Regions from separate parts of the Desulfocurvus thunnarius genome, predicted to be linked through region 2. Evidence: riboswitches for the same ligand, from Rfam matches in the RefSeq annotation. Region 2 holds a riboswitch; each other region holds the start of a gene.

Region 1 (4,145 bases), 1.3 Mb from region 2:
AGCCCGAAAAACAGCGCCAGGGAAGCCCCGAAGGCCGCCCCGGTGGACACGCCGATGGTGAACGGATCGGCCAGCGGGTTGTGCAGGATGCCCTGGAACACCGTGCCCGCCATGGCCAGGGCCGCCCCGGTGAGCCAGGCCAGACAGGCCCGGGACAGGCGGATGTCCACCACCACCACGGCGTGGGCCGGGTCCTGCCCGTGGCCCACGGGCAGTCCCAGGGCCGCGCCCAGGTGGGCCAGAACCTCGCCCGGGGGGATGGGCAGCGGCCCGCACAGGCAGGCCGCCGCCAGTGAGGCGGCGGAAGCGATGCCGAGCAGCGCCGCCAGCGGCCCAAGCCGCCAGCGCCGCGCGCCCGGGGCCGTCAGGCCCGCGTCCGCCGCCCCGCCGCCGTGCATTCTAGTTCTCGTCCAGCCCGGCAACGGCCTGGCGCAGATGGTTCAGCCACAGCGCGCGGAACGGGGCCAGCTCGGCCAGCCCCTGGAGCACGGGCCGCGCGGCGATGCCTTCGCCCGCCAGCACGGATTTCCAGGAATCGTCTTCGTCCCCGGCCATGTCGTTACGCGCATGGTCGCCCGCCACGGACATGAGCGGCACCAGCAGGGCCTTGGCGGCGCCCTTCTCCTTAAGCTTGGCCACGACCCACTCCAGGCCCGGGGTGCCTTCCACCGTGCCCACCAGGGCCAGCGGGTCGCGCTGCTCCAGGTACCATTGCAGGCCGGGGTAGTAGATGTTGGCCGGGTGGTGCGTGCCGTGGCCCATGAAGACCAGGGCCTCGCCCTCGGCGCGCTGCGGGCCGAAGGTCGCCAGCAGCGTGTCGGCCACGGCGGCCATGTCCGCGTCGGTGCTCATCAGCGGCTGGCCGATGGCGACCTTTTTGAAGCCGTCGAAATTCGTGACGACGTGGACGAGCTTTTCGTGGAATTCCTCGCCGGGAATGGCGTGCAGGGACTGCACGGCCAGCCGGGTCACGCCCGCGTCGAGCAGTTTGGCCAGAGCCACGGGCACCGAGTCGGTCACGCGGCCCTCGGCGGCCAGCTTTTCGCGGATGATGTTGGACGTGAAGGCCCACTGCACGGGCATGCCGGGAAAGGCCTCGCGCACGGCGGCGTCCATGTCGTCGAAGGATTTGCGGGCCTCGGGCACCGAGGTGCCGAAGGCCACCACGAGGATGGCGGACTTGTCCTTGGCCGGGGCGCTATGCCCGGAAAAAGCGGGAAGCGCCATGGCCAGAACCATGAAAAGGGCCAGCAGCAGCCCGGAAAGGGCCGGGCGGCGGCGCGGGACAGATCGCATGGAAACCTCCTTGCGACATGTCAGGTGGGCGGCCTGAAGCGGGTGCGGTGGAAGGGCCCGGGGCCCCGGCGACATGCCGGGCCGGGGGCGCGTCGGGATGCGCGGGGGCATCGGCCCGGCGGACGAATGCCCTCGTCGTCCGCCGGCAGGCGCGCGGGCATCCGGCAGGTCTTCTGGCTCTTCCGGTCCTGGCTCTTTCCTTCCCGCCCCGGGGCGCGTCGCGCGCGGCGGGGCAGTGGATTCATCAAGAGCAGGAGCTTCCCTGCGCGGCGCGCAGGGCCGGAATCACAGCGGCGGGGCCGCCCCGGAGTTGCACCGGGTTCCCTTTTCACGCCCCGAGGGGCGACCAGGATGCGAAGAGCCCTTCTAGCCCAAAGCGCCCGCGGTGTCACCATGCATCCTTGGCCGCCTTTCTTTGTCGTGCTTTCAATGCGCTGGAAATACATTGAAAATACATGGCTGCCCCGTTCTTCCCTCCCGCTTCCGGAGCTCCGCTCCGGCCTTGACTTTCCAACCGACTTGATTACGGTTGTCTCCCGCTTCAAACCCGGCCCGTCATATCTAAAACATAGGGACCCCCGCGCATGAGCGACTACAAGAAGACCCTGCATCTGCCGTCCACGGCGTTTCCCATGAAGGCCAACCTGACCGGCAACGAGCCGAAGATGCTCAAGTTCTGGGAAGAGATCGATGTCTACGGCACCATGATCGCCGCCAACGAGGGCCGGGAGCGCTATGTGCTGCACGACGGGCCGCCCTACGCCAACGGACACATCCACCTCGGCACCGCGCTGAACAAGACGATCAAGGACATCATCGTCAAGCATCGCAACATGAGCGGGCTGAAGGCCGAGTACGTGCCCGGCTGGGACTGCCACGGCCTGCCCATCGAGCACAAGGTCTCCCAGGAGCTGCGTGAAAAGGGCAAGACCGACCTGCCCGCCGTCACCGTGCGCAAAATCTGCCGCGACTACGCCCGCAAGTGGATCGACGTGCAGCGCGGCGAGTTCAAGCGCCTGGGCGTGCTGGGCACCTGGAGCGAGCCCTACCTGACCATGAACCCGGTCTACGAGGCGGCCACCGCCCGCGAGCTGGGCAATTTCATGGGCCAGGGCTCGGTGGTGCGCAGCAAGAAGCCCATCTACTGGTGCAACGACTGCAAGACCGCCCTGGCCGAGGCCGAGGTCGAATACCACGACCATACCTCGCCCTCGGTCTACGTGCGTTTCCCCCTGCCCGACGCCAGGCTGGCCGAGGTCGCCCCGGGGGTGGACCCCGCGCGGGCCTTCGTGGTCATCTGGACCACCACGCCCTGGACCCTGCCGTCCAACATGGCCGTGGCCCTGCATCCCGAGTTCAACTATGTGGCCGTGCGCGCGGACGGGGAGTTTTACGTTCTGGCCGAGGCGCTGCTGGCCGACTGCGCCGCGCGCTTCGGCTGGCAGGCGCCGGAGGTCGTGGCCCGTTTCAAGGGTGCGGCCCTGGAGGGCGCCGTGGCGCGCCATCCGTTCTACGACCGCGCGTCCCGGGTCGTGCTGGCCAACTACGTGACCCTGGACGCGGGCACCGGCTGCGTGCACACCGCCCCGGGCCACGGCCGCGAGGACTACGACACCGGCCTGCGCTACGGCCTGGAAATCCTGAGCCCGCTGGACGACTCCGGGCGCTTTTTGCCCAGCGTGGAGCTGTTCGCCGGGCTGCGCGTGGACGAAGCCAACCCCAAGGTCATCGAAACCCTGAAGGAACGCGGCGCCCTGCTTTCCCAGGAGAAGATCCGCCACTCCTACCCGCACTGCTGGCGCTGCAAGCAGCCGGTGATCTACCGCGCCACCACCCAGTGGTTCATTTCCATGGAACGCAACGGCCTGCGCGCCCGGGCCCTGGAGGCCATCCAGAACGAAGTGCGCTGGATTCCCGCCTGGGGCCGCGAGCGCATCCACAGCATGATCGAGACCCGCCCGGACTGGTGCATCTCGCGCCAGCGCACCTGGGGCGTGCCCATCGTGGCCCTGCTGTGCAAGGACTGCGACGAGGCCTGGTTCGACAAGGATTGGGTTCTGGACATCGTGTCGCGCTTCGAGGCCCACGAGCGCGGCTGCGATTACTGGTTCGAGGCGCCCATCGAGGACGTGGTGCCCGCCGGGCTGACCTGCCCCAAATGCGGCGGCAGCCACTGGGAAAAGGAGGACGACATCCTCGACGTGTGGTTCGATTCGGGCACGAGCTTTGCCGCCGTGGCCGAAAAGCGCCCGGAGCTGACCTTCCCCACGGACATGTATCTGGAGGGCTCGGACCAGCACCGCGGCTGGTTCCACAGCTCGCTGCTGGCCAGCGTGGGCACGCGCGGCCGCGCGCCCTACCGCGCGGTGCTGACGCACGGCTACGTGGTGGACGGCGAGGGCAAGAAAATGTCCAAGTCCATCGGCAACGTGGTGGCGCCCCAGGAGGTCGTGGACAAGTACGGCGCGGACATCCTGCGCATGTGGGTCGCCTCGGAGAACTACCAGGACGACGTGCGCTACTCCGACGCCATCATGGCCCGGCTGGTGGACGCCTACCGGCGCATCCGCAACACCCTGCGCTACCTGCTGGGCAACCTGGGCGACTTCGACCCCGCGCGCCACGCCGTGGCCCCCGAGGCCATGCTGCCCCTGGACCGCTACGCGCTGACCCTGGTTTCGCGCATCCACGCCCGCGTGCAGCGCGCTTTCACGGATTTCGAGTTCCACCGCGCCTTCCACGCCCTGCACACCATGTGCGGCACGGAGCTGTCGGCCTTCTACCTGGACATCGTCAAGGACCGGCTCTACGTCAGCGCCGCGGACTCCCCGGAGCGCCGTAGCGCCCAG
Region 2 (4,145 bases):
GATGCGCCCGTCGGCGTCGCCCTCGAGCATGACTTCCAGGAACGCCTTGTTAATCATCGCCATTTCGGCGGCGTATTCGCCGTAGGTCGAGTCCTGATGCGCACCGCCGATGATGATCGGCTCCTTGGCGATGTGCGAGGGCGGCACCACGTCGAAGGTGAAGTTGGTGAACGGGCTCTGCCCGCCCCAGCGCGAGGTGGCGTTCAGGTTGTGCAGCAGCTTCTGGATCTGCTGCTTGACGTCGGCATAGCTCAGGCCGTCGTGGCGGATGAAGGGCGCGAGGTAGGTGTCCACGTTGTTGAAGGCCTGGGCCCCGGCCCATTCGTTCTGCAACGTGCCCAGGAAATTGACCATCTGCCCGCACACGGCGTCGAAATGCCGCGCGGGCTTGGAGGAGCAGCGGTCCTCCAGGTTGAAGCCCTCCAGAAGCAGGTCGCGCAGGCTCCAGCCCGAGCAGTATCCGGCCAGGCCGAAGGACAGGTCGTGGATGTGAAAGTAGCCGTGGTTGTGCGCCGAGCGCACCTCTTCGGGGTATTTTTCCAGCACGTAGCGCGCCTGGACCGCCCCGGCCATGTGCAGGATCAGGCCCTGGAAGGAGTGGACCATGTTGGAGTTTTCGCTGACGCGCCAGTCGAGGTTGTCGAGGTAGCCCTCGGTGACGCCGACGATGTCCAGAAAGGCCTGGCCCTGGCTGCGCAGCTCGCGGCGCTTCTCGCGGTAAAGGATGTAGCGCTCGGCGACCTTGTACAGCCGGGCCTCCATGAGCACCTGCTGGACCATGTCCTGCACGTGCTCCTGCTCGGGGGCGTCCACGTCCGCGAGCTTGGCCTCGACCTTGCGCGCCAGGCGCTCGGCCAGGAGGGGGTCCTTGATGGCGCTGCTTTTGAGAGCCTTGAAGATGGCGTCGCCGATCCGCTTGGTGGACCAGGTTTCGACGCGGCCGTCCCGCTTGATGATCTGCGAAGGCATGGAATTCTCGCCGCGCGCCGCCGGTTGCGGAAGGGGGCACGCGAGGTCGCCGGTTGCGGCCGGGGGCGGCGGAACCGCCCCGGCCCGGCGCCGTTTGGGCTGGGTTGTTCGGCATTCCCGGTGCGGAGTCCGCGCTCCGAGCGGGAAGTATCGGCTTCAGGCAGGTCTTCTGGCTCTCCCCTTCCCCCTGCCGCCTTCCCGCGTCACGCAGTGGCACTTGGCAGAGGTCGCTTCGCGGCGGGGATCACAGCGGCGGGACCGCTCCGGCTTCGCACCGGATTCCCTGTTCGGGCCTTGCGGCCACCTGAAGGACATCAGACGGAGGCAGCATAGGAGAGAACCGGGGGGATGGCAAGGCGGGAGGAGGCAACCGCTCCTGAACGGCCTGCGCAGGCTGGAAAGACAAGGGAAAGATGACGGAGAAGGCCGCCTGGAAATCACCCCGCCAGGGGCGGCCGTGTCAGGGGAATACTCTCTCGGTCAGACCATCCGCTCCTGCCCGCGCAGCGCTCGGCGTGGGCGTGCTTGTAAAATCATCCACCCCGTGGTACATTTTACGCCATGAACAAGCGCACCATATATTCCCGGCTGCTGGAGGCTTTATCCGATACTCCCGTGGTTTTCCTGCGCGGAGCCCGGCAGACCGGCAAGACCACGCTGGTGAAGCAACTGGCGGAAGCCTCCGGCGAGGGTGAAATCAGCCGCCAGTACGTCAGTCTTGACTCCGCGACCGCATTGGCCGGAGCCCTGGACGATCCGGGCGGGTTTCTACAGGGGCTGAAAAAGCCCGCGATCATCGATGAGGCGCAGCGCGCTTCCGCCCTGATGCTGGCCATCAAGGAAGACGTGGACCGCGAGCGCCACGCCGGGCGGTATCTTCTGACCGGCTCGGCCAACATCCTGGCCTTGCCGGGAATCGCCGACTCGCTGGCGGGGCGCATGGAAGTGTTGACCCTGTATCCGCTCTCGCAGGGGGAAATAGCGGGCGTGCACGGGGATTTTATCCATGCGCTGTTCCAGAAGGATTTCCCGCCAAAGGACGCGGGCACGGCTTCGGTGACGAAGGACGCGCTTCTGGAAGCCCTCGCCGTGGGCGGCTATCCGGAAGTCCTCTCCCGGGCCAACCCGAGGCGCCGCGCCGCCTGGTTCGATTCGTACATCACCACCCTGGTGGAGCGGGACATCCGCGACATCGCCAGCATCCAGGACATCAGCGGACTGATCCGCCTGCTGCGCATGCTCGGCGTTCGCTCGGGGACGCTCCACAACCAGGCCGAGCTCTCGCGCAGCGTGGGGATGCCCGCCAGCACCCTGGGCCGGTATCTGCCCTTGCTGGAGGCGCTGTTCCTCGTCTGGTTCCTGCCTGCCTGGTCGAGCAACCTGGGCAAGCGGCTGGTCAAGGCGCCCAAAATCCATGTCTACGATTCCGGCCTGGCCTGCCATCTGTGCGGCGCGGACGCGGAACGCCTGGCCGACGATCCCATGCTGGCCGGGCGCCTGCTGGAGTCCTTCGTGGCCGGCGAACTCCTCAAGCAGAGCAGTTGGACCGAGCATCCGGTGACGCTCCACCACTACCGCTCCCAAAGCGGCGTGGAGGTGGACGTTGTCCTGGAAGACAGGGCCGGGCGGGTGGCCGCCGTGGAGGTCAAACTCGCCGCCAGCGTGACCGCGCACGACATCAAAGGCCTGGCCTCCCTGCGCGACGCGCTGGGAGATCACTTCGTCCGGGGCGTGGTCATCTACACCGGCCAGGAAGTCATGCCCATGGGCGACAGGATATTTGCCGTGCCGGTGGGGCTGATGGGCGGATAGAACCCCATGAAATAGCACAACTCCAAAAAAGCCTTGGTGCCCAGGGCGGGACTTGAACCCGCACAGCCTTGCGGCCCAGGGATTTTAAGTCTCGAAAATCATTGAATTAATACAGCAAGTTACGAGAGTTTAGTCAACGACATGAGGGAGTTGAATCATCATGCGTTTTCAACTTTCTTTACCTATTTTCAACCCCAGTGGAGCAAATTTGGAGCAAAAAACATTCAGATTGAACCTACTCATTTCTCCTTTCTAGGCCTACCAGCTCCAGGCCTCCGGCCTCCCCAAACCATTTCTGCTTCCCTTTCGAGCCAGACTTCTGCCCAAACCAAGTGCTCAACATAGAATCTAAAATACAACTCGCAATCAGCATAAAACATTTCTCTACGTTGCGAAACGTCCTCCGCTTCATCATTTCTCAACGGCTCTTCTAAACCTTTTATAATTTCCCTTGCTGAACCTAGGTTAATATTCTTATCTAATAAATATTTTTTGACATGAGGGAAAATATCAATCACCGCACTTGGTTTTTCTTGCCAAGCCTCATCGACAGTACGAACAACTTGGTCACTTTCCCCACATCCTCCAACATTCACCTTAGTCCCAACAATAACTAACTTGAGCTTTTGGGCGTATCGATCCGACAGCACATCGCCGTACATAGAATGCGTCTTCTTTGTTCCGTAAAGCATCCTGTATCTTTGTTGATATTCCTTACCTGTACCTAAATCAAAATGTTCATGGCATAGCCTCCGAGAGCAATCGCCACGCCTTACAAATACAGCACGCCAGCAAAAACTACACACAGAAACATTTACAATATCTCTAATACTTTCCCATGTTTCATAGGAGTCGCTATCTTGCCGCCTGTATACTTGCCGCCTAAATCTCTGACCATTATTCCCGACAGTCGCCCGCCACAAGCTTCGCATCGTGTCCCAATACTTAAACAGCTCATTCTTCTTGCAATCTTCTTCGCTACCACGATGAAAGAAACGAGCAAGCTCCCGCAAATTAATCTCTAATTCATGCCAAGTATTATCTTTGGGAATCGCCATAAAATCTATGACGGCTGGCAAATACTGAGGAGAACGCGGGCCACTATTTAAGGTTTCTAGCCAATCAGGAAATCTACGCCTGAATTCATCGCACATTCCCCTAGCTACGCCTTTGGGTCCTCCAACCCGCCAAAGACTTACGAGGCTTTGCTTCTCACTCTCGGACAGGTGAAACGACTTCTGCTTATGATCTTCGCCCAATTCTTGCCCCATCCCAATTGATATCTTTTATCAAGAGACAAACGGCAGACCTACCTCCCCCTGATGGATGCATGCGAATGTGCACTCACCAGCAAGGAGGAACAC
Region 3 (4,145 bases), 1.4 Mb from region 2:
GCGGCCCAGCCGAGGATCATTCCCAGCAACCCGTTGAGCAGCAGGTGAACGCTGCTGGGGCCGAGGGGCACATGGACGAGCGAACCGACGAAGAAGGCCGAAGCCAGGGTGGCCGCAGTAATCAGGTGGTCGTAATCCAGCCGCCTGAGGCCGACCCACGTGCCGAGCAGAGAAACGCCGCCGCCCGCGAGCAGCACCGGGGCGGACAAAACGCCTTCGGAGATATGCATGGCCTATGCTCCCTGCGTGGCAGGCTGCGGCGCCACGGCCCGATATGTCGTTTCCAGATGCTCCAGCCACAGGGCGCGGTACGGGCCGTGCTCCATGGTGCCGGTCATGCAGGTTCGCACGTCCAGCCCGGCGGCGGTCATGCGGCTTTTCCAGGAATGCGGGCCGTCCCCGGCGATGTCCACGCGTACATGGTGGCCCGGGGCGCTCATGAAGGGCAGCAGCCAGACCCGCCGCGCCCCCGCCGCCCGGACCCGCCGGATCACGGCCTCGCAGCCCGGCTCGCCCATGAGCGTGCCCATGAACAGCAACGGGTCGTCGCGGCGGGCCAGGGCCTCGAAGTCCAGGTAGCGCCGGTGCCCTTCGTGGTAGGTGCCGTGGCCCACGAGGACCAGAGCATCGCCCGGGCCGCGCTCCGGGGGCGGGTATCCTGCCAGGGCGGCCAGGGCGGCGGCCAGGTCCGCCCCGGCCATGAGCATCGGGCCGCCGACCTCCACCTCGAGGAAGCCCTTGCGCGGGTGGCGGAAGACATGCGCCTGGTCCCGGGTCCAGTGGTATTCCACGCCGGGCACCGTATGCAGCGACTGCACGGCCAGGTGCGTCACGCCCTCGTCGTGCAGCCGCGAGAGGGCCACGGCCACGGAATCGTTCTCGAAGCCCCGGGCGGCGAGCTTGCGGCGGATCTTGTGCGCCGTGTAGGCCCAGCGCACGGGCACCCCGGGGAAGCGCCCGCGCACCTCGCGCTCCATGGCCTCGTAGCCCGCGCGGGCGTCGGGCAGGGCCACGCCGAAGGCCGCCAGCAGAATGCCGGGGCGTGCCGGGCGCGGGCGATGGTGGTGGTGACCGTGATCGTGGCCGTGACAACAGTGGTCGTGATGGTCGTGACCGTGGGCATGGCCATGCTCGTCACGGCCGGGGTCGTGATGGTCGTGGTCGTGGTCGTGGTGGTGGATATGGCCATGGTCGTGGCCATGCTCGTGGTCGTGGTCGGCGTGGGACATGCCCCCTCCTCGTGGGTTCCCATGGCACCGCCGACGGGGCGAGGAGGAGCGGCCCGCAGGGCGCCGCCCTGCCGTGACCAGCCCCCCGCCGCAAAGACCCGTTGCGGTGCTCGGGAGATTCGGACGGCAGGTCTTCTGGCTCCCCGGACGGCGCCCGGCCTTCCCGCCCCGGCAAGGGGCAGTGGCATCGTGGGGCGCCGCGGCCTCCCGCGCAAGGCGCGCGGGCCGGGTCACAGCGGCGGGTCCGCTCCGGTTTCACACCGGATTCCCTTTTCATCTCCTTGCGGAGAACCATCCGCCGGAAGGCTAGCCGCTGGTGCCATGCGCTGTCAAAACCTAAAGTCGTGCTCCCCGCGCGCCAAAGGGCCCGCAACCGGCCGCGGCTCGCCCGCCCGCGTGGTTCTTGCCGGAATTCCGGGGCATGGGCATGCAGCCCAAAAAGAACAAGGGCACGCGACAACGCCGCATGCCCTTGTTCCCATCCCGGCGCGCCCGTTACGGCTTTTGCCGCCAGCGCCGCAAAAGCCGCCCGAAGGCCTCCGCAACGTCGGCATAGCGCGCGTCGGCGTCCGTGCCGAAGGTTTTGGCCTTGCGGCTGGCGAGAATGAGCACGGCATGCAGGCCATGCTCCGCGTAAAAGGGCCGCGCGTAGTACGAACGCACCCCCTGGGGCGCAAAAAGCGCCCAGTCCACGGATTTGACGCTGTTCAGCGTATCCTCCACCAGCAGGGAACCGAGATCGAAGCGCTCGATGTCCTGGGCGATGGTGCCCTCGTAGGCATGGGTCGCGCCCCATTCCAGGCTGGTGAACGCCCGCCCCACGCCGAAGACCGTCACCTTGCCGCTGCCCGCCTGGATGTGCGAAAGCATGAGGCCGTCCACTTCCGGGCCGCATGCGTTCCAGAGGTTTTCCAGGGCCGGTTGCAGGTCGCCGGGGCGCAGGGCTTCGTCCCTGGCGGTGTCGAAGGGCCGCAGCAGCGTTTTCGCCTCCACGCAGACCAGGGCCACGCGCACCACCCGGTCTTCCGGCCCGCCCCAGGGCGTCAGCCGCACATGCGCCGAAAACAGACCGCGCTCCGCATTGCCGAGCATGAGCTTGCCCGACCACGCGTCGCTTCGCACGGCCTGGCGCGCGGCGTTCATAAGCTGCGCCCCCAGATGCTGCGGCGCCACGTCCGCCATGGACAGGCGACCGGCATCGTCCGCCCGGCGCATGAAAAGACCGTCGGCCGCCGCGTTGGCCTCCCTGATGGCGCAGCCTTCCAGGTCGATGGTGAACACGGGGTAGTCCGCATCGCCCACGCGCATGCTGAGCTGGGCGTTGTAGCATTCCGAACCGTAGCCGCCGGGAAGGAAGGCCCCTTTCAGAAAACCGCTGTACACCTCCTCGCCGGGCTCGGGCCAGCCCTGGAGCATCAGCGGCTTGCGGCCCGCGTCGGCCCGCAGCCGGAAAATGGCCGCCGCCGGGCGCGCGGCGTGGATCATGTCCCAGAACTCCACCAGCAGGGGATAATCCTCCGGCATGACCGCCTGTTTGCGATAGCCGGCATTCTTGAGCAACAGGGAAACGTCCACGCCGTCCACCTGCCACCGCGTGAACAGCTTCAGACGCGACTCCCGCCGCCAGATGCTCCACAACAAGCCCGGAAACCCGTTCCGCCACTGCGAAAAACGCGGCATGCAAACTCCTTTGTCCCCGTCGGACGCCCCCGGCTCCGGCTGGCTGACCTGGCCCTAGATTAGATGCCCACCCGGGGCAAGCCTTTTTACTTCAAAATTGGCTATACCAATCTGGTTAACTCGCAATCAAAAACAGAATAAAAGCAGTATCAGGCCCGCGAAACAGTCGCAACAGGCAGGTTCAAGATTCTTTGGTCATACCAAATTGCAAAACGTTTTCTTTTAATATCAAAGTGTTAAAACCATTTCAAAGCACTAACATAGAAATATTGCCACACTATTGGCCAATGTGCAGAATCATTTCGTAACAAATTTGTAGGGGAAAGCCATGACCACACCCGCCAACACGGAACGCCGCCTGGAACAAGCCCTTCTCAAGGGCCGCTGGAGCCTGTTCGAGCGGCTGCCCGCCGAGCGCCTGCTGGCCGACGAGCTGGGAGTAAGCCGCCCGACCCTGCGCACCGCCCTGCGAACCCTGGTGGGACGGGGCATCCTCGAAACGCGGCGCGGCAGCGGAACCTTCGTGCGCGCCCTGCCCTGCCGCGCCGACAACGCGAGCCTCGCGGACAGCCTGCGGGCTTTTCGCATCGTCATGCCGCACCTGCTCACGGCGGCGCAGCCGTCCTTCGCGCCGTCGGTCATGCTGACGCTGGAACGGCAGTTGCCCTCGACGGGCATGGCCCTGCACGCGGGCGACATGCACCTGTTCGCCCAGAACCATCTGCAATTTTTCTCCATCCTGCTGCAGGCCACAGGCAACGCCCGGCTGGCCCAAGCCGGGGCCGCCACCCTGCCGGATGTCCACGCGCTCACGCGGCTGCTGCTGGACTGCCCGCCCGCGCGCCTCGAAGAACTGTTCAAGCATCTTGCCCGAACGCTGCACGGCCTGCGCCACGCGGATCCGCAGTCAGCGTCGGCCGCCGTGGCCGCATATGCAACCTGCCTTTTGCAATGCATGGGAGAAGAGACATGACCACGTTCAGCCGGAGGAATTTCCTGCGTGGGGCATGGCACGCCCCGCCTTCCCCCGTTGCGGGCGAAACGCTTTTTCCGCAGGCCGGGCAGGGGGCGTCCTGCGCCCTCGCCGCCCTGCCGCCGGAATTTTCGCCCGCCATGTTGCGCCTGGAGGGGCGGCGCCTGGGGCTGCCCGTGGAAGCGATGCATGAGGAAGAACTGGCCCGGGCCGTTTTACGGGCCATGCGCGCCGGAGCACGACGCGCAAGCCCCGCAGCGGCC
Region 4 (4,145 bases), 1.6 Mb from region 2:
ACCAGGGCATCCGCGCCCAGTACGCCCAGGTGCTCCAGCTCTGCCAGGACCACCGCGACCTGCACGAGGCGCGCCTGCGCCAGGCCGGGCAGGCCGGGCGCCAGCGCATGGCCGTGGTCAGCGGGGCGGCCCTGGGGTTCATGCCCGTGGCGCTGTCTCTGGTAGGGGTGCTGGCCTTCGTGCTCGTGCGCCACGTGCTGCGGCCCATCCACAGCCTCGCCGAGGCCATGGACCTGACTGCCCCCGGCCCGGGCAACGAGATCACCGCCCTGGGCCGGCGCGTGCGCGACCTGCTCCAGGACGTGGGCGCCGCGCGGCACAAGCTGGAAAAAAGCCGGGAGCATCTGGTGCAGGCCGAGAAATGGGCCCTGACCGGCAAGCTGGCCGCCAGCGTGGCCCACAGCATCCGCAACCCGCTGACCTCGGTGAAGATCCGCCTGTTTTCCCTGGGCCGCAGCCTGCGCCTGAGCGACGAACAGCGCGAGGACTTCGAGGTCATCACCGAGGAGATCGGGCACATCGACGCCATCGCCAGAAATTTCCTGGATTTCTCGCGCCCGGCCAAGCCGCACAAGCAGCTTGTGGGCGCCGGGGAGGTGGTCCGGGCCGCCCTGACCCTCATGCGCCACCGTCTGGAATCCTACGGCGTGGAGGTCGATCTGCGCATTCCGGCGGAGCCCTGCCCGGTCATGGCCGACCCCGAGCAGCTCAAGGAAGTGCTGGTGAACCTGCTGGTCAACGCCTGCGAGGCCATGACCGTGCTCACCGGGGGCGGACGGATCGAGATCACCGTGGAGCGCGGCTACGCCGACCCCCTGGGCAACGTGGTGGTCATGCGCGTGGCCGACACGGGCCCGGGCATTCCGCCCGCCCTGCGCGAACAGGTCTTCCAGCCCTTCTTCAGTTCCAAGGAGGAGGGCACCGGCCTGGGGCTGGCCATCGCCCGGCGCATCGTGGAGGAGCACGGCGGCTGGATCACGGCCAAATCGCGCGAGGGCGGCGGGGCGCAGTTCTCCATCACCCTGCCCGGCAAGGAGGACGGCCAGTGGCACAGATCCTGATCGTGGACGACGACGCCCAGTTGCGCGAAAGCTTCCGCCGCCTGCTGGCCCAGGAGGGCCACGACGTGCGCACGGCCAATTCCGCAGAGGCCGGGGTCCGCGCCGTGGGCGAGGCCGTGCCGGATCTGGTCATCATGGACGTGCGCCTGCCGGGCATGAACGGACTGGAGGGCTTCCGGGCCATGCGCGCGGTGGAGCCCCGGCTCACGGCCATCATCATGACCGCCTACGGCACCACGGAGACGGCCATCGAGGCCACCCGCCTGGGCGCCTTCGACTACGTGCTCAAGCCTTTCGACATCCCCGACATCCTGGTGCTCATCGATCAGGCCCTGGAGGCCGGGCGCTTTCAGCGCCGGGCCGTGGCCGTGGCCGCCGGGCCCGGCGGCGAAGGCGGCCAGGACGGGAAGGACGACGAGGGCGCGGACGGGGCGGGCGACGTGCTCGTGGGCCGCAGCCAGGCCATGCAGGGGCTCTACAAGGCCATCGGCCGCGTGGCGGGCACCGGGGCGACCGTGCTCGTGCGCGGCGAGTCGGGCACGGGCAAGGAGCTGGCCGCCCGGCTGGTCTACCAGCACGGCCCGCGCAAAGACGCGCCGTTCGTGGTCATCAACTGCGTGGCCATTCCCGAAACGCTTCTGGAAAGCGAGCTGTTCGGCTACGAGAAAGGCGCCTTCACCGGCGCCGTGGCCCGCCGGGTGGGCAAGATCGAGCAGGCCGACGGCGGCACGGTGTTCCTGGACGAGATCGGCGACATGCCCCTGCCCATTCAGGGCAAGCTCCTGCGCCTGCTGGAGGAACGCAGCGTCGAGCGCCTGGGCGGCATGGGCCCGCGCCGGGTGGACGTGCGCATCATCGCCGCCACCAACCGCGACCTGGAGGCCGCCGTGGCCGAGGGCCGCTTCCGCGAGGATCTCTACTACCGGCTGCGGGTGGTCACCCTGTGGCTGCCGCCCCTGCGCGAGCGCGAGGGCGACGTGGACCTGCTGGCCGACCACTTCCTGGCCCGCCATGCCCGGGCCATGGGCGTGCCCGCCCCGGGCTTCACCGACGCCGCCCGCCGGGCCCTGGCCGGGCACTCCTGGCCGGGCAACGTGCGCGAGCTGGTCAACGTGGTCCACAAGGCGCTGATCTTTTCGCGCGGGGCGCCCCTGGGGGCCGACGAGGTGCTCGGCGCCATCCATGGCGACCGGCCCGGCGAGACCCCGCCGGGGGACGATTTCCACGAGGCCGTGGGCCGCTTCGTGCGCGCCCGGCTTACGCGCGGCGGCGAGCACGTGCTTGACGAGGTGGTCGATCTTTTCGCGGCCCGGACCATCGAGGAGGCCCTGCGCCTGACCGGCGGCAACCGGACCCAGGCCGCGCGGCTGCTGGGCGTCTCGCGGCCGACGCTGCTGGCGCGCATGGACAAGTACGCCATCCGCGTGCAGGCCCTGGTGTCCGGGCGCAGCGAGGGGCGCGGCGAGGGCTGAGGCAAGGCCGGAGCCATGGCCGCAACCGGGATCCGGCTCCGGCCCGCAAATTTCTTGCCCTGAACCCCGGGGCACACTAGACTGCCTGAATCGATCCGCACCCGGGAAACGGAAGACGGTGTAAATCCGTCGCGGACGCGCCACTGTAACCGACACGAAACCCCGCCACGCCCACTGCGGCCCCAGCCGTGGGAAGAGCGTGGCCCCATGGGGGTCGGAAGCCAGGAGACGCCCCGGGTGCATGGAGCACGACTGTCTCGCGAAATGGACAGACATGCGCAGCCGCCCGGGGAGTCCTCCCGGGGCGGTCCCGCCTTGTGGCGTCTTCGTTTCGAGTGTCGTTGCTCCCTTTCACCAACGTTTTGCTGAAAGGAGTGACAGATGGAAAGGCACATTCCCGGTTTCCCGCGTATCGGCGTCCGCCGCGAACTCAAGGCGGCCCTGGAGGGCTGCTGGCGCGGCGAGGTGACCCTGGAGGGCCTCGCGGCCACAGGCCGCGAGCTGCGCCTGCGCCATTGGGACATCCAGCGCCGCGCCGGGCTGTCCCTGGTCGCCGTGGGCGACTTCTCGTTCTACGACCACGTGCTCGACACCGCACTGATGCTCGGGGCCGTGCCCCGGCGCTTCGCCGGGCCGGACGTTGCCCCGGACACAGCCCCGGGCTCGACCCCGGAGCTGGCCTTCCGCATGGCCCGGGGCGACGCCGCACGCGGCGTCGCGGCCATGGAAATGACCAAGTGGTTCGACACCAACTACCACTACATCGTGCCCGAACTGGAGCCCGGCCAGCGCCTGGGCCTGACCTCGCGGGCCCTGGCGGACGACGTGCGCCTTGCCCTGGAGCACGGCCACCGGCCCAAGGCGGTGCTGCTCGGCCCGGTGACCTTCCTGGCCCTGGCCAAGGGCATGGACGGCCAGGACCCGTGGGCCCGGCTGGACGAGGTGCTGGGAGCCTACGCGGCCCTGCTGGCCGAACTGGACGGCCTGTGCCCGTGGATTCAGATCGACGAGCCCATCCTGTGCACGGACCTGCCCGCCCAGGCCCGGGCAGCCTTCCCGCGCGCCTGCGCGGCGCTGAACGGCGCCGTGGGCCGCAGCGGGCTGCTGCTGGCGGCCTACTTCGGCGCCCTGGACGGCCCGGGGCTGGACCTGGCCCTGGCCTCGGGCTGCCGGGGGCTGCACGTGGACCTCGTGCGCGGGGCGCGCAGCCTGCCCGCGCTGCTCGACCGGATGCCCGAGGGCATGGTGCTCTCGGCGGGTGTTGTGGACGGGCGCGGCATCTGGCGTACGGACCTGCGCCGGACCGTGGCCCTGCTTGAGGACGCGGCCCGCCGCCGGGGGCCCGAGGGGCTGATGGTCGCCTCGTCGTGCTCCCTGCTGCATGTGCCCGTGGACCTGGACGCCGAAACGGACCTGGACCCCGAGGTGCGGGGCTGGATGGCCTTCGCCACCCAGAAATGCGCCGAACTGGGCGCCCTGGGCGACCTGCTCGAAGGGCGCGAACGCCCCGGGGCCCTGGCCGCCAGCGACCGGGCCGTGGCCTCGCGGCGCGACAGCCCCCTGACCCGCGACCCGGCCGTGCGCGCGCGCTGCGCGGGCGTGGACGAAGCCA

The links. Region 2 has a riboswitch for cobalamin ahead of ACZ5KV_RS05670 (ribonucleoside triphosphate reductase). Riboswitches for the same ligand answer to the same signal wherever they lie in the genome.
Region 1: another riboswitch for cobalamin. It lies ahead of ACZ5KV_RS00055 (sirohydrochlorin cobaltochelatase); the one in region 2 lies ahead of ACZ5KV_RS05670 (ribonucleoside triphosphate reductase).
Region 3: another riboswitch for cobalamin. It lies ahead of ACZ5KV_RS15765 (sirohydrochlorin cobaltochelatase); the one in region 2 lies ahead of ACZ5KV_RS05670 (ribonucleoside triphosphate reductase).
Region 4: another riboswitch for cobalamin. It lies ahead of metE (5-methyltetrahydropteroyltriglutamate--homocysteine S-methyltransferase); the one in region 2 lies ahead of ACZ5KV_RS05670 (ribonucleoside triphosphate reductase).

The regions. Positions count from the first base shown of each region.
Region 1 is NZ_AP042411.1:7,132-11,276, forward strand. Features, by position in the region: gene ACZ5KV_RS00050 (FecCD family ABC transporter permease) at 1-398, opposite strand, end outside; gene ACZ5KV_RS00055 (sirohydrochlorin cobaltochelatase) at 400-1,296, opposite strand; cobalamin riboswitch at 1,443-1,662, opposite strand; gene ileS (isoleucine--tRNA ligase) at 1,881-4,145, shown strand, end outside.
Region 2 is NZ_AP042411.1:1,312,656-1,316,800, forward strand. Features, by position in the region: gene ACZ5KV_RS05670 (ribonucleoside triphosphate reductase) at 1-969, opposite strand, end outside; cobalamin riboswitch at 1,112-1,292, opposite strand; gene ACZ5KV_RS05675 (ATP-binding protein) at 1,531-2,781, shown strand; gene ACZ5KV_RS05680 (hypothetical protein) at 3,021-3,935, opposite strand.
Region 3 is NZ_AP042411.1:3,551,077-3,555,221, reverse strand. Features, by position in the region: gene cbiM (cobalt transporter CbiM) at 1-230, opposite strand, end outside; gene ACZ5KV_RS15765 (sirohydrochlorin cobaltochelatase) at 234-1,229, opposite strand; cobalamin riboswitch at 1,338-1,540, opposite strand; gene ACZ5KV_RS15760 (PAS domain-containing protein) at 1,725-2,909, opposite strand; gene ACZ5KV_RS15755 (FadR/GntR family transcriptional regulator) at 3,238-3,882, shown strand; gene ACZ5KV_RS15750 (hypothetical protein) at 3,879-4,145, shown strand, end outside.
Region 4 is NZ_AP042411.1:2,937,524-2,941,668, reverse strand. Features, by position in the region: gene ACZ5KV_RS12865 (sensor histidine kinase) at 1-1,061, shown strand, start outside; gene ACZ5KV_RS12860 (sigma-54-dependent transcriptional regulator) at 1,046-2,533, shown strand; cobalamin riboswitch at 2,583-2,785, shown strand; gene metE (5-methyltetrahydropteroyltriglutamate--homocysteine S-methyltransferase) at 2,915-4,145, shown strand, end outside.